Linked DNA regions of Cellvibrio sp. PSBB006. The protein of the gene in region 2 interacts with the protein of the main gene of each other region in a pairwise test. Links are inferred from orthologs where the notes say so. Each region holds a gene or a part of one and is shown on either strand. Other genes may lie near its edges. The genes, in order: gyrA and gyrB.

Region 1 (6,005 bases), 2.7 Mb from region 2 along the record:
GTCACGCGCCGATTTTGCCCGGGTAAAAACCTCAAGCAGATATTCGCTGTTCTCCTGCTCAATACCACTACGCAGGCGCATCAGATTATCAATAAATAAATCCAGCGCATGCAGCACACTGGTTTTGTTGGCGCGCATAATATCGTGCCACATAACCGGATCACTGGATGCGATGCGGGTAAAGTCACGGAAGCCGCCAGCGGCATAGCGAAAGATATTGGGGTTACCAATGTCTTTCGCCAGGGTATCCACAAGAGAATAAGCAATCGCATGAGGCAGGTGGCTCGTAGCCGCCAATACATCATCATGCTCCGCCACCGACATACTTAACACTTCTGCACCCACGGCCTGCCACATGTGGGTGACCAGCTCAAGGTGTTGTGCGCCCGTGTTCTCCAGCGGGGTCAGGATGACGCGATGCTTTTCATATAAATCAGGATTTGCTGCGGTTACGCCACTTTTTTCCGAGCCGGCAATCGGATGGCCTAAAACCAATTGTGCAGGCACCTCGCCATAAACTGCTTCGGCTGCCTGCTGCACACTACCCTTAACACTGGCGCCATCGGTGACGGTTACCGAAGGCGAGACGGTATCTTTTATCTGTTGAAATACGGCGGCCACCGATAACGTCGGCACGGCAATAAAGATGACATCGCCCGCACTCAATTCGCTCGCTATCTCGGCGAGCTCAACATAAGCGCGATCAACAATACCCAAGGCTACAGCCTCTTCACAGATTTGTTGGCGACGAGCAATGCCGATCACTTCTTTGCAGACACCACGGGCCTTCAAACCGGTTGCCAAACTGCCGCCGATCAGACCGATACCGACCACGACGAGCTTGTTAATACCCTGCCAGCGAGACGTTGAAGAGAGAGTCATAACGGAATCAAAGAACCGCTTTGGGATAAGAGCCCAGCAATTTCAAATCCGCAGCGCGTTGCGCCACTTCTTTAAGAACCTTGCTGATCAGAGGATCATCAACATGACCGACAAAATCAATAAAGAACACATAGGTCCAGGCGCCGGTACGTGATGGACGGGTCTCCACGCGAGTGAGGTCGATATTGTGACGGTGGAACGGCTCCAGCAAATTATGCAACGCGCCCGGCTCGTTACGCATAGCAACGACGACCGACGTTTTATCCACGCCGCTGGCGGGAACGGTTTGCGTACCAATAATTAAAAAACGCGTGGAGTTGTCTGGCTGATCTTCAATTTTTTCGGCCAGTACTTTCAAGCCATAGAGCTCCGCCGCCATGCTACCGGCGATAGCCGCCGCGTTCCATTCACCCTTCAGGCGTTTGGCTGCTTCAGCATTGCTATTCACAGCGATACGTTCCGCTTTGGGATAATGCGCATCGAGCCATTTGCGACATTGAGCCAGGGATTGGGAGTGCGAATAAATACGGCTGATGCTGCCGACATTGGTGACATCGGACACCAATAAATTTTGGTGGATACGCAACTCTACTTCACCGCAAATTTTCAGGTTGGAGCCCATAAAATTATCGAGAGTATGATTAACCACCCCCTCGGTAGAATTCTCAACAGGTACCACACCGTAATTCACGGCACCGGCTTCCACCTCACGAAATACTTCATCAATAGCAGAAAACGGCAGAGCCACGGCTGAATGGCCAAAATGTTTCAAGGCTGCCTGCTGCGTGAAAGTACCTTCCGGCCCGAGATAGGCCACCTTGATAGGATTTTCCAACGCAAGGCAGGCCGACATAATTTCCCGAAACAGGCGTGCCATTTCTTCGTTACTTAACGGCCCGACATTCCGCTCCATGGCCTTACGCAACACCTGCGCTTCACGCTCGGGGCGATAGAAGAGTACTTGCGCTTCCGGTGGTAAGGTGGCCTTTTTCACTTCCGCCACGTCTTGCGCACATTTGGCACGGGCTGAGATCAAGCGACCGATTTCTTCATCAATCGCATCGATTTCGTTGCGCAGGGCCAGGAGTTTTTGCTCTTCGTTCTGTTCGGCTGACATGAGTTAACTACAGCGTGTTGTAGTGAAAAGAGAGACAAATAAAAACACAGCCTGATTGATCAGGCTGCGCTAATTTATTCATCGTTATCTGACGCCTCAGTTGAGTTGTCATCGGTTGGTGCGCCATCCGGTACTCCTTCATCACCAGCGTCATCAACGAGGTCATCACCAGAGGATTCAGCGGTTGCCAGCGCACGATTTGCGGTTTCATCAGCACTTTCTTCAATGCGCTCAAGCCCCTGCATACGCTCACCGGTTTTGAGCTTGATCAAGCGTACACCTTGCGTGTTGCGGCTCAACAATGACACTTCATCAACCCGCGTGCGTACCATGGTGCCCTGATCCGAGATCAACATAATCTCTTCACCATCAAACACTTGCACGGCACCCACAAGTTGACCGTTACGCTCAGTGGTCTGCATACCAATAACGCCTTGCGAACCACGACCTTTCGCCGGGAACTCGCTGACATCTGTGCGCTTTCCATAACCATGTTCACTCACGGTCAGCACATGACCGTTTTCCATGGGAATAACCATCCCTACAACACGCTGACCTTCAGCCAGGCGAATACCGCGCACACCACGTGACGTGCGTCCCATCGCCCGAACCTGCTCTTCGCGGAAGCGTGCGGCCTTACCGCTGCTGGAGAACAGGATGACATCACAGGAACCGTTGGTAATCGCTGTGCCGACAAGCGTATCGCCTTCGTCCAACTCAATCGCCCGCAAACCGACACTGCGCGGACGGGAGAACTGCGTCAACACGGTTTTCTTCACGGTACCGTTAGCGGTAGCCATAAAAATAAAGTGGTCGTCATCGTAGGTTCTCACCGGCAGGATAGAGGTAATACGTTCGCCCTCTTCCAGCGGCAATAAATTCACCACCGGGCGGCCACGTGACTGACGCCCCGCAACAGGAATCATATATACCTTCAACCAATAAACCTTACCGGCATTGGTGAAACACAAAATCGTATCGTGGGTACTGGCGATCAGCAGATGCTCGATAAAGTCTTCATCTTTAACGGCTGTGGCAGATTTACCCATACCACCGCGACGCTGTGCCTGGTAATCATCCAGCGGTTGACTCTTGGCGTAGCCACCATGAGAAATCGTTACTACGCGGTCTTCTTCATTGATCAGATCTTCGGTGGTCAAATCCAGCGTCGACGCAACAATTTCGGTGCGGCGGGCATCGCCGTAATCCACAATCACCTGCTCAAGCTCTTCGCGGATTACCGTCATCAAGCGTATGGGATTGCCGAGGATTTCGAGGTATCCGGCAATTTGCACCAGCTTTTCATCGTATTCGGCAAGCAACTTGTCGTGCTCCATGCCAGTCAAACGATGCAGGCGCAATTCCAGGATGGCTTGTGCCTGCGCAGCGGACAAATAGTATTTACCGTCACGCACGCCAAATTCTTCACCCAGATCTTCCGGACGACAGGCATCTTCACCGGCACGCTCCAGGAACGGCGCCATTTCGCGCGCATCCCAACCCCGTGCCATCAAGCCATCTTTTGCTTCGGCAGGACTGGGTGAGCGCTTGATCAGCTCAATAACTTCATCGATATTGGCAATGGCAACCGCCAGACCTTCCAGAATATGGCCGCGCTCACGCGCTTTGCGCAACAGGTAAACGGTGCGGCGGGTGACCACTTCGCGACGGTGACGAATGAACGCGTCGATCAAATCCCACAGATTTAAAATCTTGGGCTGGCCGTCATCCAGAGCCACCATGTTGATACCAAACACGTTTTGCAATTGTGTTTGGGCGTAAAGGTTGTTCAACAAAACATCGGCAGATTCGGTGCGCTTGACCTCGATAACGATACGCAAACCATCTTTGTCCGACTCGTCACGCAGTTCGCTGATGCCTTCGATTTTCTTTTCTTTTACCAGCTCGGCGATACGCTCAATCAAGCGCGCCTTGTTTAACTGGTAAGGGATCTCGGTCACGATGATGGTTTCGCGGCCGGTTTTTTCATCCACTTCGATATTCGCTTTGGCGCGCACGTAAATACGGCCGCGACCGGTACGATAAGCCTCCACAATACCTGCGCGGCCATTGATGATCGCGCCAGTGGGGAAATCCGGACCGGGAATATATTCCATCAGTTCATCGACGGTGATATCGGGGTTATCAATCATCGCCAGACAGCCCTGCACCACTTCCTTCAGGTTATGCGGCGGGATATTGGTGGCCATACCCACAGCAATACCGGAGGAGCCATTGACCAGCAGATTAGGAATACGGGTGGGTAATACAACGGGGATTTGTTCGGAACCATCATAGTTGGGCGCAAAATCGACGGTTTCTTTGTCGAGATCGGCCAACAGGTCATGGGCCAGCTTGGCCATCCGGATTTCGGTATAACGCATAGCTGCTGCGTTATCGCCATCAATGGAACCGAAGTTCCCCTGACCGTCCACCAGCATGTAGCGCAATGAAAACGGCTGCGCCATACGCACGATGGTGTCATAAACCGCTGAGTCACCGTGGGGATGGTATTTACCGATAACGTCACCCACGACACGAGCCGACTTTTTATAAGGCTTGTTCCAGTCGTTGTTCAACTCGCTCATGGCAAAGAGCACACGGCGATGCACTGGTTTCAAACCGTCGCGCACATCCGGCAATGCACGGCCTACAATAACGCTCATAGCGTAATCGAGATAGGACTGCTTGAGTTCGTCTTCGATATTTACGGGTAAAACTTCTTTTGCAAATTCGCCCATGGGTTTACAGCATTCCTTATTATGGTGACTGCTTGGGTTAATTGATCATTTTGTCAGCACTGGCGAGTGATCGACCGGCTTTTAACGACACACTGAACGGCCTTTTTAAAAACGGGTTTGGCTGCCACAGAAAGGCGGGAATACTACCACAAAATCAATTCGATAGGCATTTTTTAGGCCAGCTCGTGGAGCGCCTGAGCATTCATTGATCAACCCCCGATAGACCCGGTCGCTGCGCTGTGGATCACTGCCCATCAACACGCTTTGGGTTATACTGCGCGGCTCTCAATCTCGGGACGTTTTAACCCAGGAAAGACCATGCCTGCACCAGAAAGCATTCGTTTATTGATTAAAGCGCGGTGGATTGTCCCGGTTATACCGGAGGACCGCGTGCTTGAAAATTGTGCCCTGGCGGTTCACAACGGCGCTATCGTTGCTATTGTTCCCCAGGACGAAGCGGATAAACGCTTCAACGCCGAACAAACCATCAACCTGACTAACCACCTGGTTATACCTGGCCTTATCAATGCCCACGGTCACGCAGCTATGAGCCTGCTGCGTGGCTTTGCGGACGACAAACCCTTGCGCGATTGGCTCAACAATCACATCTGGCCTGCCGAGGATCAGTGGGTTAGCGAAGAATTTGTGCGCGATGGCACTGAGTTAGCCATGGCCGAGATGATCAAAAGCGGCACGACCTGTTTTGCCGACATGTATTTCTATCCCGAGCAAGCCGCCCAGGCTGCCCAACAAGCCCACATGCGGGCGCAAATAGCCTTTCCGATCTTCGATTTTCCTTCTGCCTGGGGCCAGGGGCCGGAGGATTATTTCGCCAAAGGTCTCGCACTGCATGATGACTTCCGCTCCAGTCATCTGGTGAATGTTGGTTTCGGACCCCATGCTCCTTATACCGTCTCCGACGATGTATTGGAGAAGGTGGCTGTGCTGGCCCAGGAAATGGATTCGCCGATTCATATCCACCTCCACGAAACACGTTTTGAGGTAGAGGAATCCCTGAGGAAACATATGAAACGTCCGGCTCAGCGCTTGATGGATTTGGGCGTGCTCACTCCACTGACACAATGCGTGCATATGACGCAAGTGGATGAGAGCGATATCGATTTGCTGCTCGAAAGTGGCGCCCATGTCATTCACTGCCCTGAATCAAATCTCAAATTGGCCAGTGGTTTTTGCCCGGTGCAGAAACTTTGGAATGCCGGCGTCAATATCGCCATAGGCACGGATGGCGCCGCCAGCAACAACGA
Region 2 (16,417 bases):
TTTCGACGTGATAATTTTGCTGGCTATGCGCCATCAAACTGGCTACAAAAATCAGGCTGGCAACTACCGCACGAAGCGAGCTCAACATACGTCACCTCGTCGATATCCCCGCGCGAAAAACCAACCTCCCAAGGCACCACCGGCCATCATCAATAAAGTGCCGAAAATATCTCGCGTCGCAGCGATCAAGGTCGGCATAGGTGCAAAAGCATCGGCCAATTTGAAGGTTAATAACAACGATAAAGCACCGGCGAAAACGAAAATTAGATAGCTAAGGTGCGGCCAACGTCGAGCAAGAAAATGCGCAAATAACAAGGCGGGGATAAATGCGGTAAACACCATTGCGAAATATACGGGACCGAAACCCAGCAGATCCTGAATGGTGACATCCAGGCGTAACGCCGGTGGAATTTCTGCACCGAGGTTGATCAGCGCCGCCAGGTTAATTTGGGTTTGGGCGATGCAACCCATCACAGTGGCTATCAGTACAGCTTGCACAAAACACACAGAGGTTAGCATAAAAGATTTTTTATTAATGGATGGTTCTATGTTCGGCATAAAGGATTTATCAGTCGTTGTTTCCCAGATGTTCACTTGGTAAAACAGCACAAAACAGTCCGGTTTTTTTATGTTGGAAGCGTAACAATATCGTTGATTCGTTCGAATATCAGGTGTATACGTCCAGCATCTCCCGCTCCACTAGACTGGACGGCGTATGCTATATCTGGCGAACCAAGCAACATTTTAAATTCCATGGTTAAATAGCTTTTCACGTCCGCTGCTGCACTGCGTATTTCTTCGAGTAATTCAGCGCGACCATCAATCACACTGAGAATATCTTCAATATCACGACTGCCAAGCACATCATTTTTTCCACGACCTTTAAAGGCCTCAAATTTAGTTGCTAAAAAATAAACTGGTTTCACCAATCTAATAGTGACCTTTTCGCTCATGGAAAAAGGCTGAGCGGTTTGCAGTGCTGCTTTGTACCAACGGTTGGTAAAGCCTAAAGCGCTGACATCATCCGGCATAAAATCAACCTGCAAATCACCCAAGCGAAAACGGCAGTTTACTTCGTCATCCTTTGATATACGAAAACCACGCGCAATGAGTTGTTCGCTGAATGAATGCCAACCGGTATATCCGAATACGTGAATAATAAGATCAACATCGTCGGTATACCGTACCGACTCTTTACTCATCTCATCGGTAATCAGTAGTCCAGTAGTACAGCCGCCCACAAAAGCTACTTGCGGTAAAAGTTCACTGCCTAACGCATCGGCAACCATCAGTATCATTTCGCGATGTGTGTTGTAGATGCTCATCGGGCGAATTCCTCTTCAAGCAACTGAGTAGCGAGCTTCAGTTCCCGAGCATTGCCAATGCGAATTGCATCGACCAAAGCAAGTAATTCATAGAGCTTGGCGTCGGCTTTTGCCGCCATAGGTGCAGATTTAAAGAGTGGTGAGATAGCTTGGCCTTTATGTTGCCCTGTTGCATCTGGCCAGACATTAATAATTTCACCTGCAGACATCAATCTGCCGGCCATAACCGGAGCAGCAAAAGCAGTGGGCATACCACGGACCAACTCGGCGGGTTTTGCTGGAAACACGTATTTAATACCGTGAAGCAAAAAGCCTAGCAGGGCTTTACGATTCACTTTGGGTATACCCGTTTGATGGTCACGCGCAGCCAGCCCCACTCGAATACAGCGATTAAGCGCCGCGCTCAACTCCGATTTGCTAATGCCGGTAGCAACCTCCAACTGACGCACACTGTATTGGGTTTCGCTTGCCGCGGATGCGGATTTTTCGATGCTCAGGAGTTTGAGCAGCAGCACTATGTCCTGACCTTTCATCTCTGATTCTCGTTTTAGCAAATTACGCCCGGAATGTCCTTTGTTTCAGGACAAAGGACATCCTAACCGGTTACGAGGTGAAAAGGCAATTTGAAAGTCGTTTGGGTTGTTCGACGATCAGAAAAATGAAGCCGGCTACTTGGTCAGATCAAAACCCGTTTTTTTCAGTCCACCTTGCACATTCATCGGTCCGGCAAGGCTGGCGATGGTGCTGTCCATCTGCACTTTGAGGGGGGACATCATGCCCTTGAAGCAGTAGTTATCTTTCGTAAAGACGCAGTCCCAACCCAGGGATAGTGCCCAGCAATCTACAATAACGACATCATTGTTCCAGGTCGATGCGGAGGGTATGCGACCGTCAACAGCCGTAGTGCCTTTTCGGCCGACAAGAACGAATAGATGTTTTAATGTTCCCTCGCCTTCCCAGGACACGATTTCAATTCGCGGTTGCGGGGTTGTTTTGCCGGTGCCGAGAATATGCGCGGCGTAGTAAGCGAAGTTGGTGCATTCCGCCGCTTGTTTGCTATTAACAGAATCGAAGGCAACCTTCAGGCTTCGCGCTTTCCAACTTCTGTCCGGTGAGAGAATCGGTGCACCAACAAATTCGGGTTTGGCTTTTCTAATACGATCCTGTTCGGATTTAGGCAAACTTTTATTAACACAAGAAGAGAAAGTTCCTACATCGTTGCAGGCATAGAGCTTACACTTTTCCAGTTCCGCTCTGACTTCGTTCACCAGGGTCATGGCGTTACTTGGGGTGACCAGCGGAGGTGGAGGAAGTGCTACGCTGACCGGTCTTCCGTAATTGAGCGATGTGCCCCAGACTTTTTTCAGTTCATTAAGTGCAGGCTCGTATTTATCGAGCCGTTTATCTTTGGGGTTTGCACATTTCATTTTTATTTCTTGCACGCTCATAAAGCGTTTTTCACTGTTTGCCGGAATTCGTAAATACACCAGCAATTTTTTCAAGCTACTGCGACTTTCGGTAAAACTCTTGTTGAACGTTTTGATATGCGCGATGAAAGCATTGATCTGTTCAGTTGCGTTCATGGTTACTTATACCTTTTCAGTCTTTCCATTGATGGTGAGAACCTGTCACCGGAAGGGAGACAGGTTCCATAAGTTGCAGGAGCGGCTCACAGAAAGCAGCTTACAGTAGCAAGAACGCCACCAAATTCACAGCAGCCCATCAATGGCACCAAGGTTTTAGCTATCGTTTCAGCTGTTCAGATTGTTTGATTCTTTGCGGGAAATCACGCACACCCTCTGTGGTTCTTTCTATTTTCTGGATGGTGCCGTCTTCATTGAAATGGATGTATTCGGCAGCGACGTGACGTTGTTTCTTGTCGCAGGCTAAACCCGGTGTCTGCAGCCAGCGGTGGTAGAACAGAATCCAATGGCCTTTGTATTCAACGATGGAGTGGTGATTATTTGCATTGGCTTCTTCATCCATAAACACGCCTTGATATTTCCACGGGCCTGTCGGTGACTTGGCCGTGTAGTAGGTGAGTACGCGATTATTTTCCGGCATGGTGAAGTAATAGATGCCTTCGCGTTTGAACACCCAGGGGCCTTCCATCTTGGGCTCGTAGCCGCCCATATCCATCTTGATGAAATCACCTTTCACGCTGAGTAAATCGTCTGCCATTTCAGCCACATAGTAATCGTGCTGCATGCCGTGAAAATACAAATAGGCCTTGCCGTCATCATCGATAAACAGACTGGGGTCATTGGCGTAGGGCTTTTTCCATAAGGGTTTGCCAATGGCATCTTTAAAGGGGCCGGTGGGGGAATCGCTGACGGCAATACCGATACCCATCCACTTGGTGCTTTTTTCCGGATTGACGCGATCTTTAAAGCCGGTGCCGGCGGGGAAGACCAGATAGTATTTCCCGTTTTTGTAAGCCGCATCCGGCGCCCAGGCGAAGTCGTCGGCCCAGGTGAGGTCATCCACCGACAGACTGGGGCCGTGGTCGGTCCAGGTCACCAGGTCTGATGACGAGAAGGTGTGCCAGTCTTTCATGTGGAAATCTTGCTGGCATTCTTCGTCGTGAGAGGTGTAAAGGTACATTTTACCGTCGGCCCATACGTGGCCTGAGGGATCAGCGGTTTTTATATTGCTGCCGAAGTTCAGAGGGTTCTGTGCAAATGTCAGTGAAGAAGCAAGCACTGCGCAAAGCGCCGCTGCGGTAGTAAGTTGATTCATCATTATTGTCCTAACGGTTGGAAGAATTGCAGACCCGTCACCATGCCGAATAGGTAAAGCGTTTGCCAGGTGGAGAAACCCCTGACAATTATTGGATTACCGGCAATCTTAACCTACTACGGAAGGAATTTCTGAACCAGGACTTCAGGATGTTGTAAAACCGTGGGCGCAAGTCTTACTCGCCGCTTGCGCCAAGTTTTTCCAGCTTAATCAGCCATTTTTGTGCATCAGGTTTTTTCATATTACCTGCCAGGCCAACCAAGGTTTCATTGATGGGGCTGAATCCGACAAAGCCGAGAATGTTACGCTCAAGCGACTTGACGCTGTGGGCGCGATAGAACCAGCGATAAACGACAGCGGGCATACCCATGGTAACCACTACGCGTGCAGATCTGCCAGTGAGGCCTTTTTTGCCAAAGGGGTTTTTATCATCGTAGTTGAAAGCAAAACCGGGGCGCGCCACTTGCTCCAGAAATCCTTTCACGAGCGCGGGCATATCGCCCAGCCACAACGGAAAAAACATTACCAGATGCTCGGCCCAGTGAATGTCCTGTTGTGCGGGTTGCAACACCGCGGGTAGTTTGCCGTGCTCCCAATCCTGTTGACTGCGCAATAAGGGAAAATCCAACGCCGCTATATTTATCTGTCGTATGTCATGGCCCGCATCGGCAGCGCCTTTCTGGTAGGCCCGCTCCAGCGCATGACACAGGTGATGGCCAGCTCCGTCGGGGTGACCTTGTAATAGCAAGATGCGTTTACCCATTTCTATGTACTCCTGGTTGATTCTCTCAACTTATAAAATAAGTCTGAAAGTGATCGTAGGAGTTGATTTGAAACAAGAATGGGTAAATCGCGTTTCATTTTGGCGGGAGAAGCATTCTGTGACCCCGCGCGGATGCCTTCAGATGGTACAGACCAACCAAAGACTCTGCGCAGGATTCGGATATTACCACGCTTTATAGGGCAAGAATTTCCCGTTTAAGTTGATAATGACGCGATCCCCTTTGGGATTTTCTTCCTTGCCAATCTCCATGGAAAAATCAATTGCACTCATGATGCCGTCACCAAATTTTTCGTGGATGATTTCTTTGATTGTCGGGCCGTAAACGCCGATCATTTCATAGAGGCGATAGATCAGTGGATCTTGCGGAATGGCGTCGCCCCAGGTTTTGGTAGGACATTCCATCAGCGCGGCTTTGGCACTTTCCGGCAGATCAAATACCTTGCACAAGGCTTCGGCTTTTTCGGCCGGTGCGCTGTTCATACCCAGGCACACCGAGGTCGTCCACACGGGCGACATGCCGATACTTTCCGCGATGCCTTCCCAGGTCAGGTTCATCTTTTGTTTGGCGAGAACAATAGCTTCTACAACGTCTTGTTTTTTCATGGTGTGGTGCTCCTAGGCATTAACGGCGTGCGCAGAAACCTTGTACGTTTGCTGCGCATCCTCTGTTGGATTAACGGTTGTGGGGTTAATGTTGATGGGAAAGTGTTGTACGCCGGGTTCAGCCTTGATGGTTTTTGAACGGTTGACCAAAAAATCCACCAGGTAATTGCGAATCTGGTAATAGCCAGGATGGTGAATAATATCCGCACGTTTGCGCGGGCGCGGTAAATCCACCACGACTGATTCAGCAATGACCGCACCCGGTCCATTGCTCATCAAGAGGATACGATCCGCGAGCAACATGGCTTCGTCAATATCATGCGTAATCATGAAAACGGTTTGCTGGGTCTTGTTGCAAATGTTCGTGAGTTCATCCTGAATCACACCGCGCGTCAGCGCATCCAGTGCACCAAAAGGTTCATCGAGTAACAGTAACTTCGGTTGCGTTGCAAAGGCGCGCGCGATAGAAACCCGTTGCCGCATACCACCGGAGAGTTGCGACGGTTTGCGATTTTCAACACCTTTTAAACCCACCATCTCCAGATAGTCGCGGCTGTGTTGTTTGATTTTTTCTTTCGACCATTGAGGCCAGCGTGCACGCACACCAAAGATCACATTGTCCAGTGCACTCAGCCAAGGCAAGAGTGAATAATTTTGAAACACAATGCCGCGTTCCAGGCTCGGTCCGCTGATCTCCTTTCCGTCCATGATCACGACACCCTCGCTGGGTTTATCCAGCCCGGACAGCGAATTCATGATGGTGGATTTACCACAGCCGGAGTGACCGATGATGCAAACAAATTCACCTTTCTCGATAAAGAAGTTGGCGTTCTCAAAAACAGTAAGCGAATCGTTAGCGGTTTTTCCGCTGAAACGTTTGGCAAGGTTTTGAACTTGCAGAAAATGTTTATTCATAAATTACTCGTCGTACTGCACCAATTTTGTGGCGCCGGTTAACAACAGATCCAGGATCATGCCGACGATGCCGATCATCAGGATCGAGAAAATCACACTGGTTAAATCCAGGTTGTTCCACTCATTCCACACGTAGTAACCAATGCCGGTGCCGCCCACAAGCATCTCGGCGGCGACAATCACCAACCAGGCAATACCGATGGAAATTCGCATACCGGTCAATATGGTCGGCGCTGCAGCGGGAAGGATGACGGTAAACGCGGTACGCAAGGGCGAAAGCTCATGGGTGCGTGCTACATTAATCCAATCCTCGCGTACATTAGCCACACCAAACGCCGTGTTGAGTAGCATCGGCCAGATGGAACAGATAAAGATGACGAAGATCGCGGAGGTTTCAGAATCCTTGATGATAAACAGCGCAAGCGGCATCCACGCCAGCGGCGAAATCGGGCGCAATACTTGGATGTAGGGATTCAACGCGCAATACATCAGCGGCGACATCCCGATTAAAAAGCCGATCGGAATCGCCACTAACACAGCGAGAAAAAATCCACTCAATACACGGTAGATGGAGTAGCCCAATTGAATGCCGATGCCTTTATCATTGGGCCCGGCATCGTAAAATGGATTGCTCAATTCTTCCCACGCGCGCACCAGAATCGCTGAGGGTGGTGGCACACGCGCTTCCTGGTCGGCGCCACCCATCAGTAATTCATATTCCGATAAGGCTTCTGTTGCCGCCGGTGCTTGCGCACTGATTTCCCAGATGCCCAGCACCACCACAAGAAAGGTGAGCGATACGATGAGCGCGCGTAAGTTGATACTGCTCATGCTCAACTTCTCCGGATGGCAAAACTGTCAACGTAGGCGTCGGGTTTGGTGTAATCAAATTCTTTGCCCATGATGAAATAATTTTTGTTGGTCGATGTCGGCACGGTATAACCCAGCTCTTTCATGACTTTTTCGCAATCGGTAGCCAGGTAAACTTCCTGGGCAATTTTTTGATAATCCAGATCACCTTTTACATAACCCCAACGCTTCATCTGGGTGAGAATCCACACCGCCATGGAATGCCAGGGGAAGGGATCGAAGTCGATACGGTCGGGTACATTTTTCACTTCACCCAAGCCGTCGGCATAGCGACCTAGCAAGACTTGCTCTATCACCGGTACCGGTTGGTTAAGATAATTCGCAGGAGCAATTGCGGCTGAGATTTCCTTGCGATTTTCGTGCTTGGCGGAGTAGTGCGTCGCCTCGACAATAGACTTCAACAAGGCGCCGTAGGTATTGGGATTGGTCAATGCAAATTCCTTGCTACACGCGAAGGCGCAACAGGGATGACCTTCCCAGATATCTTTGGTCAACGTGTGGATAAAACCTACTTTTTCCCACACGGCGCGTTGATTAAACGGATCGGGCGAGAGATAACCATCGAGATTCCCCGCACGTAAATTGGCGACCATCTCTGGCGGCGGTACAACACGAATCTGGATATCTTTATCAGGATCAAGGCCATGCTCGGCAACGTAATAACGCAATAAAAAGTTGTGCATGGAAAATTCAAACGGCACACCAAACTTGAAGCCCTTCCATTGTTTGGGGTCCCGTTTATCTTTGTGATCCACATGCAACACAATGGCCTGGCCATTAATATTTTCCACGGCGGGCATGATGAAAGGCTTCGCGGTTGAACCCACACCCATACTCATGGCAATCGGCATGGGCGTGAGCATGTGCGACGCATCGTATTCGCCCGCCAGGGATTTATCCCGGGCCACCGCCCAACCCGCCGTCTTGATCACTTCCACATCCAAACCATGCTTGGCATAAAAGCCCATGGGATGCGCCATGATGATGGGCGTTGCGCAGGTAATGGGTACAAAACCGACTTTAAGGTTTTTCTTTTCCAACGGACCGCCCGCTTCTTTTGCAGCGGCTTTGATGGCGCCGAGCGGAATCACACTGGAGAGCGCAGCGGCCAAAGTTCCGCCGCCAATCGCTTGCAGGAAACGCCGGCGACCACCGTCATCCTGATTAAACACCGCACGCACAATCGCGTTTTCCACAGCGCGATCCATGTAATCTTCGACGGAGTGTAAATCCGTTGTCTCGGCAGCAACCGGTTGAGTATGTTCTTTGTTTTGTTCGAGCGCCTGCGAATAACTTTTCTGATCGGTGGCAGCCTGGCAAGTGGAGCAGCTGCAGCCTTTGGTATGGATTAACGAGACATTGCTATCGTAAGGATTCCCCAAACTCTTGTTACTCATAACGCCCCCTTTTAATGCGCAAGGCACCAAGTTGCGGCAGCCATTGCACGGAATGTATTAAGAAGTTGTTGTTGCTGTTTTACGGCTGAGAGGGCTATTGCGAGCTTTGTGCCAATCCTGTCTTTTCGCTCAACTCCCTGATTTCTATTCTGTTTTTATTTCCCTTTTGATATCTGATCACCACGATTTTTCGTGATTAACGAAACTTCGTTGCACTTGGCACGATTTTTCGTTGTTGTTCTTCGAAGTGAAGGTCGGCGGGAAAAGCACTCCGTTGCCGCTTGCGAGACCGTCATCGGCATGGATGCCGATGTCGAGCCTACAGGGATGTATTCACGGCGTGTCTCGCAAGCGGCAACGGAGTGCTGCCACCTCTCTTCTTAAAGTGGGACTGTGGGCGCATTGGGTAGAGGTTTCCGATACACGCCGTGAACCCTTCCGTGGGGGCTCGGCGTCGGCATCCATGCCTCCGACGGTCTCGGAAACCTCTACCCAATGCGCCCTGACCATCTTCACAACAAATGTATGACTATGAACGAAATCATGCTCGATCAAGCACCTGAAGCCATGGCGTTAATCAACCCCTGGCAAGACCGGTTTGTGTTTATCAATCAATTAACCTGTGATTTGTTGGGATGGGATCGCGATGAGTTAATTAATCAGCGTGTCAGCAGTTGCTTTAAAAATTCACTTCCCAGTTTGCATGTGTTTACCCAAGCGGTGTTGCACAAAGGCAGCAGTTTGATTGATGACATCACCATCACCACTGCAGATGGTCGCGAAATTGAATTGGAGATCAATGCTTCGATCACCAGCGTCGACAACCAGCAACTGATTTGTCTGTGCCTGCGCGACCGGGATTTTTATCAGCAGTGGCGCATGCACGCGAACGCGCAGCGCCATCACAAATTTGGTTTATTGCAGTGGCAACGCATCCACCAGGTTTTCCAGGATATTGAAAAGGAAAACCAGTTGATATTGAGCGCGGCCGGCGAAGGTATTTACGGCGTTGATGCCGAGGGTCGCGCGACGTTTGTGAACCCTGCGGCGGAGCGTATCCTGGGTTGGAAGGCGGAAGAATTAATCAGTCGTAATATTCATGTGGCAATTCATCACAGTCATACCGACGGTTCAGATTATTGCGTGCACGATTGCCCGATCTTTGCCGCCTTTAAAGACGGTGCGATACGGCGCGTGGATGACGAAGTTTTTTGGCATCGTGATGGCCGGCCGATTCCGGTGGAATATACCAGTACACCTATTATGGACAATGGTCACCTGGTGGGTGCGGTGGTCATCTTTCGCGATGTCTCGGATCGCAAACTGGCCGAAAGTAAATTGCGTAAGGCACTGGAAGAAGTTGAGCAGTTGAAGCATAAACTGGAATTGGAAAATGCTTATCTGCAAGAAGAGATCAGTGAAGGCTATAACCCGCATCATATCGTTGGCCGCAGTCCGGCGGTGCAACAAATTGCGTATCAAATTCAATTGGTCGCACCCACGGTTGCAACAGTTTTGATTACCGGCGAATCCGGGACCGGTAAAGAATTAATTGCTCGTGCCATTCATAGCGCGAGTGATCGTAATAGCCGACCCTTAATCCGCGTAAATTGCGCGGCAATTCCGCAGGATTTATTTGAGAGTGAATTTTTTGGTCACGTGCGTGGCGCTTTTTCCGGTGCGGTGACAGATCGCCTGGGTCGCTTTGAAGTGGCCGATGGCGGCACACTATTTCTCGATGAAGTGGGCGAGTTACCGCCGGGATTGCAGGGAAAATTGTTACGGGTGTTACAGGATGGCGAGTTTGAGCGGGTTGGTGAATCGGTAACACGCCGGGTAGATGTGCGCGTAATCGCTGCCACAAATCGTAATCTCAGGCAACTCGCCAAGGAAGGAAGGTTTCGCGAGGATTTATATTTCCGTTTAAATGTTTTCCCGATTCGCTCTGTGCCCTTGCGCGAGCGACTGGAAGATATTCCCTTGCTAACAGCTCACTTTCTGCAAAAAACCTGTCAGCGTTTTCACAAACCGGAATTAAAAGTATCCATCGCACAAATACAGCGTCTGCAGCAGTACGATTGGCCCGGCAATATTCGTGAGTTGGAAAACCTGATTGAACGGCAAGTGATTTTAAGTCGCGGCGATAAGCTGGTGCTCGATGATCTCGCTTTAACATATGAGCCAGCACAAGATATTTCGCCAACGATATCCGAAGCTATTACGGAGCAGGATTATCGGCATTTGCGTTACCAAACCACGATCGACGCCTTGCGACAAACAAAAGGAAAACTGTATGGCGATGATGGTGCTGCGAGTCTATTGGGTATAAAGCCAACTACCCTGGCGTCGCGTATGAAGAAAATGGGGATTGATAGATCTTTGTTTGCGTGAAAGCTTTAAGAACTACAACGGAATTTCGTAATATTTTTCCTTATCCCCCCGAGCATCAAAGATTAGCTTTCTGTTCATTTGATCCCAGAGAAATGGTTTTTCGTCGTATGGGTTTCTCAACATGCTTGTAGAGATTCGCTTCTGCATTTTGTTCAACGAGCGAGAAGCACGCAACTGAATTGCTAAAATATGGAGCCGACGAATTCCCTCAAGATCATGTGCTTTTTTTATGTATTCGGTATATTGCGAGAATCCCAAATTCAACAATATTTTTCCCATACCATTATAGATATAGTTAATCCACCCAAGGTTATTTGGATCGAAAGCTTTATCAGCAAGTTTTTGTGCGCTACTCACGTTGAGCTGAATTTCATTCAGCTCTCTTTCTGATTCTTTTGCCAAAGCTAACAAATAAGTGGCGTGGCGGTTCATCGAATCCTGAGGCTGAAATAATGGTGCAACGATAGTTTTCATTATTTTTTCGAATCTGGTTTCGTTGGAGGAAATATTTTCGTAGCCTTCGTTAATTAAACCTGCAACATATTGCCACTCACCTGCGAGAACTTTTCTTGACGATAGTTCTGCATGGGTAAAAGGAACTTGCCATGCACTTGGAAGAATCATTTCGGATTGATGATTTACATAGATTATCCAGCCTGCCGCCAAGTTTCGCTTGATAGCGTTCACAGCCACCATTCGTGTGATAAGAAGCTTGGAGTCTGCCATTACTTTGCGCCAGAAGACGAAATCCTGATCCAATAAATCAGCCAAGCCTTTACTCTCTCTGGCTTCCGCCAGCGCAAATGCGCGAAATAACCACAAACGTTGTGCGTCGAGCAAAGGCGCATAAGAAGGAAATCGAATAGCTGATGCGGTTGTTTCATGAAAGAAAGGTTTATCTAGAAGCTCTTGATAACGTTGAACAACCACTTCTTCGTTTTCAAACAGGATGTTGTCCGTCTTGTTTGCCTTGATTATTGATTCGTAACAGTGGTCATTCATTTCCTCGCAGTCACGAAATAGCTTCAATGAAGCCTCTGACCACGTAGATTTAAAGTCTTGAGACTCCCATATAGTCCCAGCGCCATAATCATTTCTGTGATTTTCTTTTGCTCTGTCTTTACCCACTTGTTGCGCATCTTTTTCTAAGGGTGCATCAAATCCATAAAAAATATGAAATCCATTATCTTGGTCGTCACCGATAGCTGGAAGTGAATTGATTCTCACCATTTCCAAAGCAGCAGCATTGGGCACTTGGTCACGCCAATTTATAGCGAGCAACAGCAGATAACAGAGTATGGAAAGACAGGCTATTGCCAACAAAATAAGCAATAGGAATCGGACAGATTTTTTTATCATTGAGGATACGGTGTCCGGTATCAGGATGCGTTGGTAATGGTATTACTCGGTGATTCGTCTTTCAGCCATTCATGGGTCGAATTCTGCGCATCCAGCCAGCGAATTAAAATCTCCCAATCCTGGCGATCGCGCGCGTGGCTTTGAAACGGATAATCCACGATGCCACGCCCTTCACTGTAAGCCCGCACATAATTCTGGGTATCGCGCAGCGTGGCGGGAAACGGAATGTTCAAACTCAGCAGGAATTTTTGCAGGCGCTCCCACGCGTTGGTTTGTTGCTTCACACGATTGGCAACCACAGCAATCGGCCGGCGTTTGCGGCGCATATTTTGCGTCAGCAGCAACTCACCGATGAAGCGCGCGCTCGCACGAATATCGATATCAGAAGGCTGTACGGGAACCACGATCAAATCGTGGTCCTGCACCAGATCGTCCAGCGCAGGGCCTGTCAGGCCCGGCGGAGCGTCGGTAATCAGCCAGCGAGTCGGCTTGGGGGCACGCCATTGGAAGCTGCGCGTTGTGCGCGAATTGGTTTCGATCTTGACGCTATATATAGAAGGCAACACAGGATCGCGATGCGTTACCCAGTAGTGGGAAGAAGCCTGCGGATCAGCATCGACCAATACCGTTCGCTCGCCACGGTGAGCAAGCCAGGCAGCGAGGTTGGTACTGACCGTTGTCTTTCCCGCACCTCCTTTGCCGTTGATCACCAGAATACGACAGGCATTCAATACCTGGATGGACACCATGGGCTCAGCGGATGATCGTTGTTTATTAGACTGTTCAGGTGTGTCCATAACCCTCTCACAAGGTTGAGCCCGGTCGACAAGCCGATGATGCTGTTGGAATAATACGTCGTCTTTTAGTAAAAAAATGTATCAAAGCGATATATATCGATTCTCATCCGCTAATGCAAACTTGATGCGTAGATTTCTGTGATGACCAAAAAGAAAAGCCAATCTGTACAGATTGGCTTTTTTGCGAAAACGTTACCGGTTACTTGCTTTCACTTTTAAGGTTACGTCTATCACCTTTGCGGCGCTCATTGACGACTCCTTCCGGAAGCTCCTCACTCTTCTTGCGCCGATCGGGCGTCTGGCGTTCTTCCAACGCCTCAGCGATCTGGCTAAGCGTTACTACCTTGAGTTTTTCTTCACTCATTGATATTGCCTCTTGCTACACGGTTACTGATTGAACTGACTGCGATGCAGCCATACAACCAGTATAGACCATGGCGGCAGCAACATTAGATGTCAAGGTTAGCAACCGCTAACGCATTGGTCTCGATAAACTCCCTGCGCGGTTCCACATGATCACCCATTAACGTGGTGAAAATCTGATCAGCAGCGATAGCATCCTGGATACTGACCCGCAACATACGTCGGGTTTCCGGGTTCATGGTGGTTTCCCACAGCTGTTCCGGGTTCATCTCCCCCAGCCCTTTATAGCGCTGGATGTTGTAACCCTTGCGGGATTCCTTCATCAACCAATCGAGCGCCTCGGCAAAATTACTTACCGTTTGCTTACGTTCACCACGCTGCATATAGGCACCTTCTTCCATCAGGCTTTCAAGGTTTTCACCCAAGGATACGATCGAAGCATACTCGCCGGACTGGAAGAAGTCGTGGTTAAAGGGATAGTGGTGTGAAATGCCATGCGCGATGATCTCGACTTGTGGCAGGAATAAATGGCGCTCACTGTCTTCACGCACACTGATGATGTACTTCTGGCTGCCAGCACGGGTATCCAGGCTAAATCGGGCCAGCATCTGGTCACACCATTGCTGCATATGACCTTGATCTGCCAAATGTTCAGCGCGCAGTGATGGCAAGTAAATCATCTTCTCCAGCACTTCTGATGGATAAAGACGGGACAAACGTTCGATCGTAGCCATGACCTTACGGTACTGGCCCACCAGCTTTTCCAGTGCTTCTCCGCTGATACCCGGCGCATCTGCATTGACATGCAGGCTGGCGCCTTCCAGGGCAGCCTGGGTCAGGAACTCCGTCATCGCCGCTTCATCTTTTAAGTACTGCTCTTGTTTGCCTTTGCTGATTTTGTACAAGGGCGGCTGAGCGATGTAGATGTGGCCCCGTTCAATCAATTCACGCATCTGGCGGAAGAAGAAGGTCAACAACAAGGTACGGATGTGGGAACCGTCCACATCGGCGTCCGTCATGATGATGATGCTGTGGTAACGCAATTTTTCGGGGTTGTAATCGTCTTTACCAATGCCGCAGCCCAAGGCGGTAATCAGGGTGCCGACTTCAGCACTGGAGAGCATCTTGTCGAAGCGAGCTTTCTCAACGTTGAGGATCTTCCCCTTGAGCGGCAATATTGCCTGGGTCTTACGGGCGCGACCCTGTTTGGCTGAACCGCCCGCCGAATCACCCTCCACCAGGTAAACTTCTGATAATGCCGGATCTTTTTCCTGGCAATCCGCCAGCTTGCCGGGCAGCCCGGCAATGTCCAATGCCCCTTTACGGCGAGTCATATCACGCGCCTTGCGCGCCGCTTCACGGGCGCGAGCCGCTTCGATCATCTTGTTAACAATAGCGCGGGCTTCAGAGGGATTCTCCAGCAGGTAATCGCTGAAGATCTGGTTCATCTCCTGCTCTACGGCTGTTTTCACCTCGGATGAAACCAGTTTGTCCTTGGTCTGTGAGGAAAACTTGGGGTCCGGTACTTTTACCGAGATGATAGCCGTCAAACCCTCACGGGCATCGTCACCGGTGGTGGCAACCTTGGCGGTCTTGCCCAAGCCTTCTTTCTCGATGTAAGTATTCAAGCTGCGGGTTAATGCTGCGCGGAAGCCCGCCAGGTGAGTACCACCATCCCGCTGGGGAATGTTATTGGTGTAGCAGAAGAGATTTTCCTGGAAGGAGTCATTCCACTGCAACGCAATCTCCACACCGATGCCGTCTTCCCGTTGCGCCGCAAGGATGTGAATAACCTTATTCATGGAGCTTTTGTTTTGATTCAGGTATTCAACAAACGCTTTTAACCCACCTTCATACTGAAAGGTGTCTTCCTTTCCACTGCGTTCATCTTTCAGGTGGATGCAGACACCGGAGTTAAGGAAAGATAGCTCACGCAGGCGCTTGGCCAATAAATCGTAGTGGAACTCAATGTTCGTAAAGGTTTCCGGAGAAGGTTTGAAGTGAATCTCTGTACCGGTCGTTGTGGTATCGCCCACAATGGTCAAGGGTGCCTGTGGAACCCCATGGCGGTAGACTTGCTCGTGGATCTTGCCTTTGCGGCGAATCGTCAGTTTAAGTTCTTCTGACAGCGCATTAACCACGGATACCCCTACCCCGTGCAAACCGCCGGACACTTTATAGGTGTTGTCATCGAATTTACCGCCAGCGTGCAGAACTGTCATGATAACTTCAGCCGCTGATACACCTTCTTCGTGCATATCTGTCGGAATACCCCGACCATTGTCAGCGACAGAGACAGTTTCGTCCGGGTGGATAATTACTTTGATATCAGTACAGTAACCGGCGAGCGCCTCGTCGATGGAGTTATCGACAACTTCAAAGACCATGTGGTGCAGGCCTGAACCATCATCAGTATCACCAATGTACATCCCTGGGCGCTTACGCACCGCATCCAGTCCTTTAAGGACTTTAATACTGGACGAGTCGTAAGTCTTCTCATCTGACATAGATTTATTCTCCGCTTGCTACTTTATCTGTCGCGTTTATCGTGAATTGATAACCGCTTGAATTTTACCCTGTTCCACGTGAAACAGTTTTATCTCCGTTCCCGGCAGTTGCCGCCAGGCATCTATCAAAATCTGTTGCTCTACACCGGTTACGAATGTTTGCGTACCCATACTGTCCAGCCATCTTACGAGCAAGTAACGGTGCTGCTCGTCCAACTCCGCTGGCAAATCATCTATCAAGTAGATGCAACGACGTTCTGTAAGTCGAGAAAACACATAGCCTTGAGCAATCTTAAGGGCACATACCAGGAGCTTTTGTTGACCTCTGGACAATACTTCAGCTGCCGGAAACCCCTTTACTGCTATG

What was found.
Region 1: the proteins of gyrB (region 2) and gyrA interact in binary tests that used the Escherichia coli proteins (3 or more experiments, as listed by UniProt). The link is inferred for Cellvibrio sp. PSBB006 from one-to-one orthologs.

Annotation. Positions count from the first base shown.
Region 1 is NZ_CP021382.1:640,182-646,186, reverse strand. What follows is about bases 1,874-5,083. They hold gyrA (DNA gyrase subunit A), read right to left. Parts: upstream 4,741-5,083; coding sequence 2,074-4,740; downstream 1,874-2,073. Other genes in these bases: CBR65_RS02965 (TRZ/ATZ family hydrolase), read left to right, coding at 5,059-5,083; pheA (prephenate dehydratase), read right to left, coding at 1,874-1,999. Outside these bases: CBR65_RS02980 (prephenate dehydrogenase/arogenate dehydrogenase family protein), read right to left, coding at 1-882; more of pheA, read right to left, coding at 890-1,873; more of CBR65_RS02965, read left to right, coding at 5,084-6,005. UniProt on the Escherichia coli protein: A type II topoisomerase that negatively supercoils closed circular double-stranded (ds) DNA in an ATP-dependent manner to maintain chromosomes in an underwound state.
Region 2 is NZ_CP021382.1:3,355,761-3,372,177, forward strand. What follows is about bases 13,341-16,417. They hold gyrB (DNA topoisomerase (ATP-hydrolyzing) subunit B), read right to left. Parts: upstream 16,051-16,417; coding sequence 13,630-16,050; downstream 13,341-13,629. Other genes in these bases: CBR65_RS22320 (hypothetical protein), read right to left, coding at 13,380-13,544; recF (DNA replication/repair protein RecF), read right to left, coding at 16,087-16,417. Outside these bases: CBR65_RS13785 (PQQ-dependent sugar dehydrogenase), read right to left, coding at 1-88; CBR65_RS13790 (hypothetical protein), read right to left, coding at 82-609; CBR65_RS13795 (hypothetical protein), read right to left, coding at 627-1,325; CBR65_RS13800 (hypothetical protein), read right to left, coding at 1,322-1,858; CBR65_RS13805 (hypothetical protein), read right to left, coding at 1,994-2,908; CBR65_RS13810 (family 43 glycosylhydrolase), read right to left, coding at 3,069-4,067; CBR65_RS13815 (NAD(P)H-dependent oxidoreductase), read right to left, coding at 4,240-4,827; cynS (cyanase), read right to left, coding at 5,011-5,451; CBR65_RS13825 (ABC transporter ATP-binding protein), read right to left, coding at 5,464-6,366; ntrB (nitrate ABC transporter permease), read right to left, coding at 6,370-7,197; CBR65_RS13835 (CmpA/NrtA family ABC transporter substrate-binding protein), read right to left, coding at 7,200-8,633; CBR65_RS13840 (sigma 54-interacting transcriptional regulator), read left to right, coding at 9,159-11,024; CBR65_RS13845 (hypothetical protein), read right to left, coding at 11,037-12,278; CBR65_RS13850 (ParA family protein), read right to left, coding at 12,404-13,180. UniProt on the Escherichia coli protein: DNA gyrase negatively supercoils closed circular double-stranded DNA in an ATP-dependent manner to maintain chromosomes in an underwound state.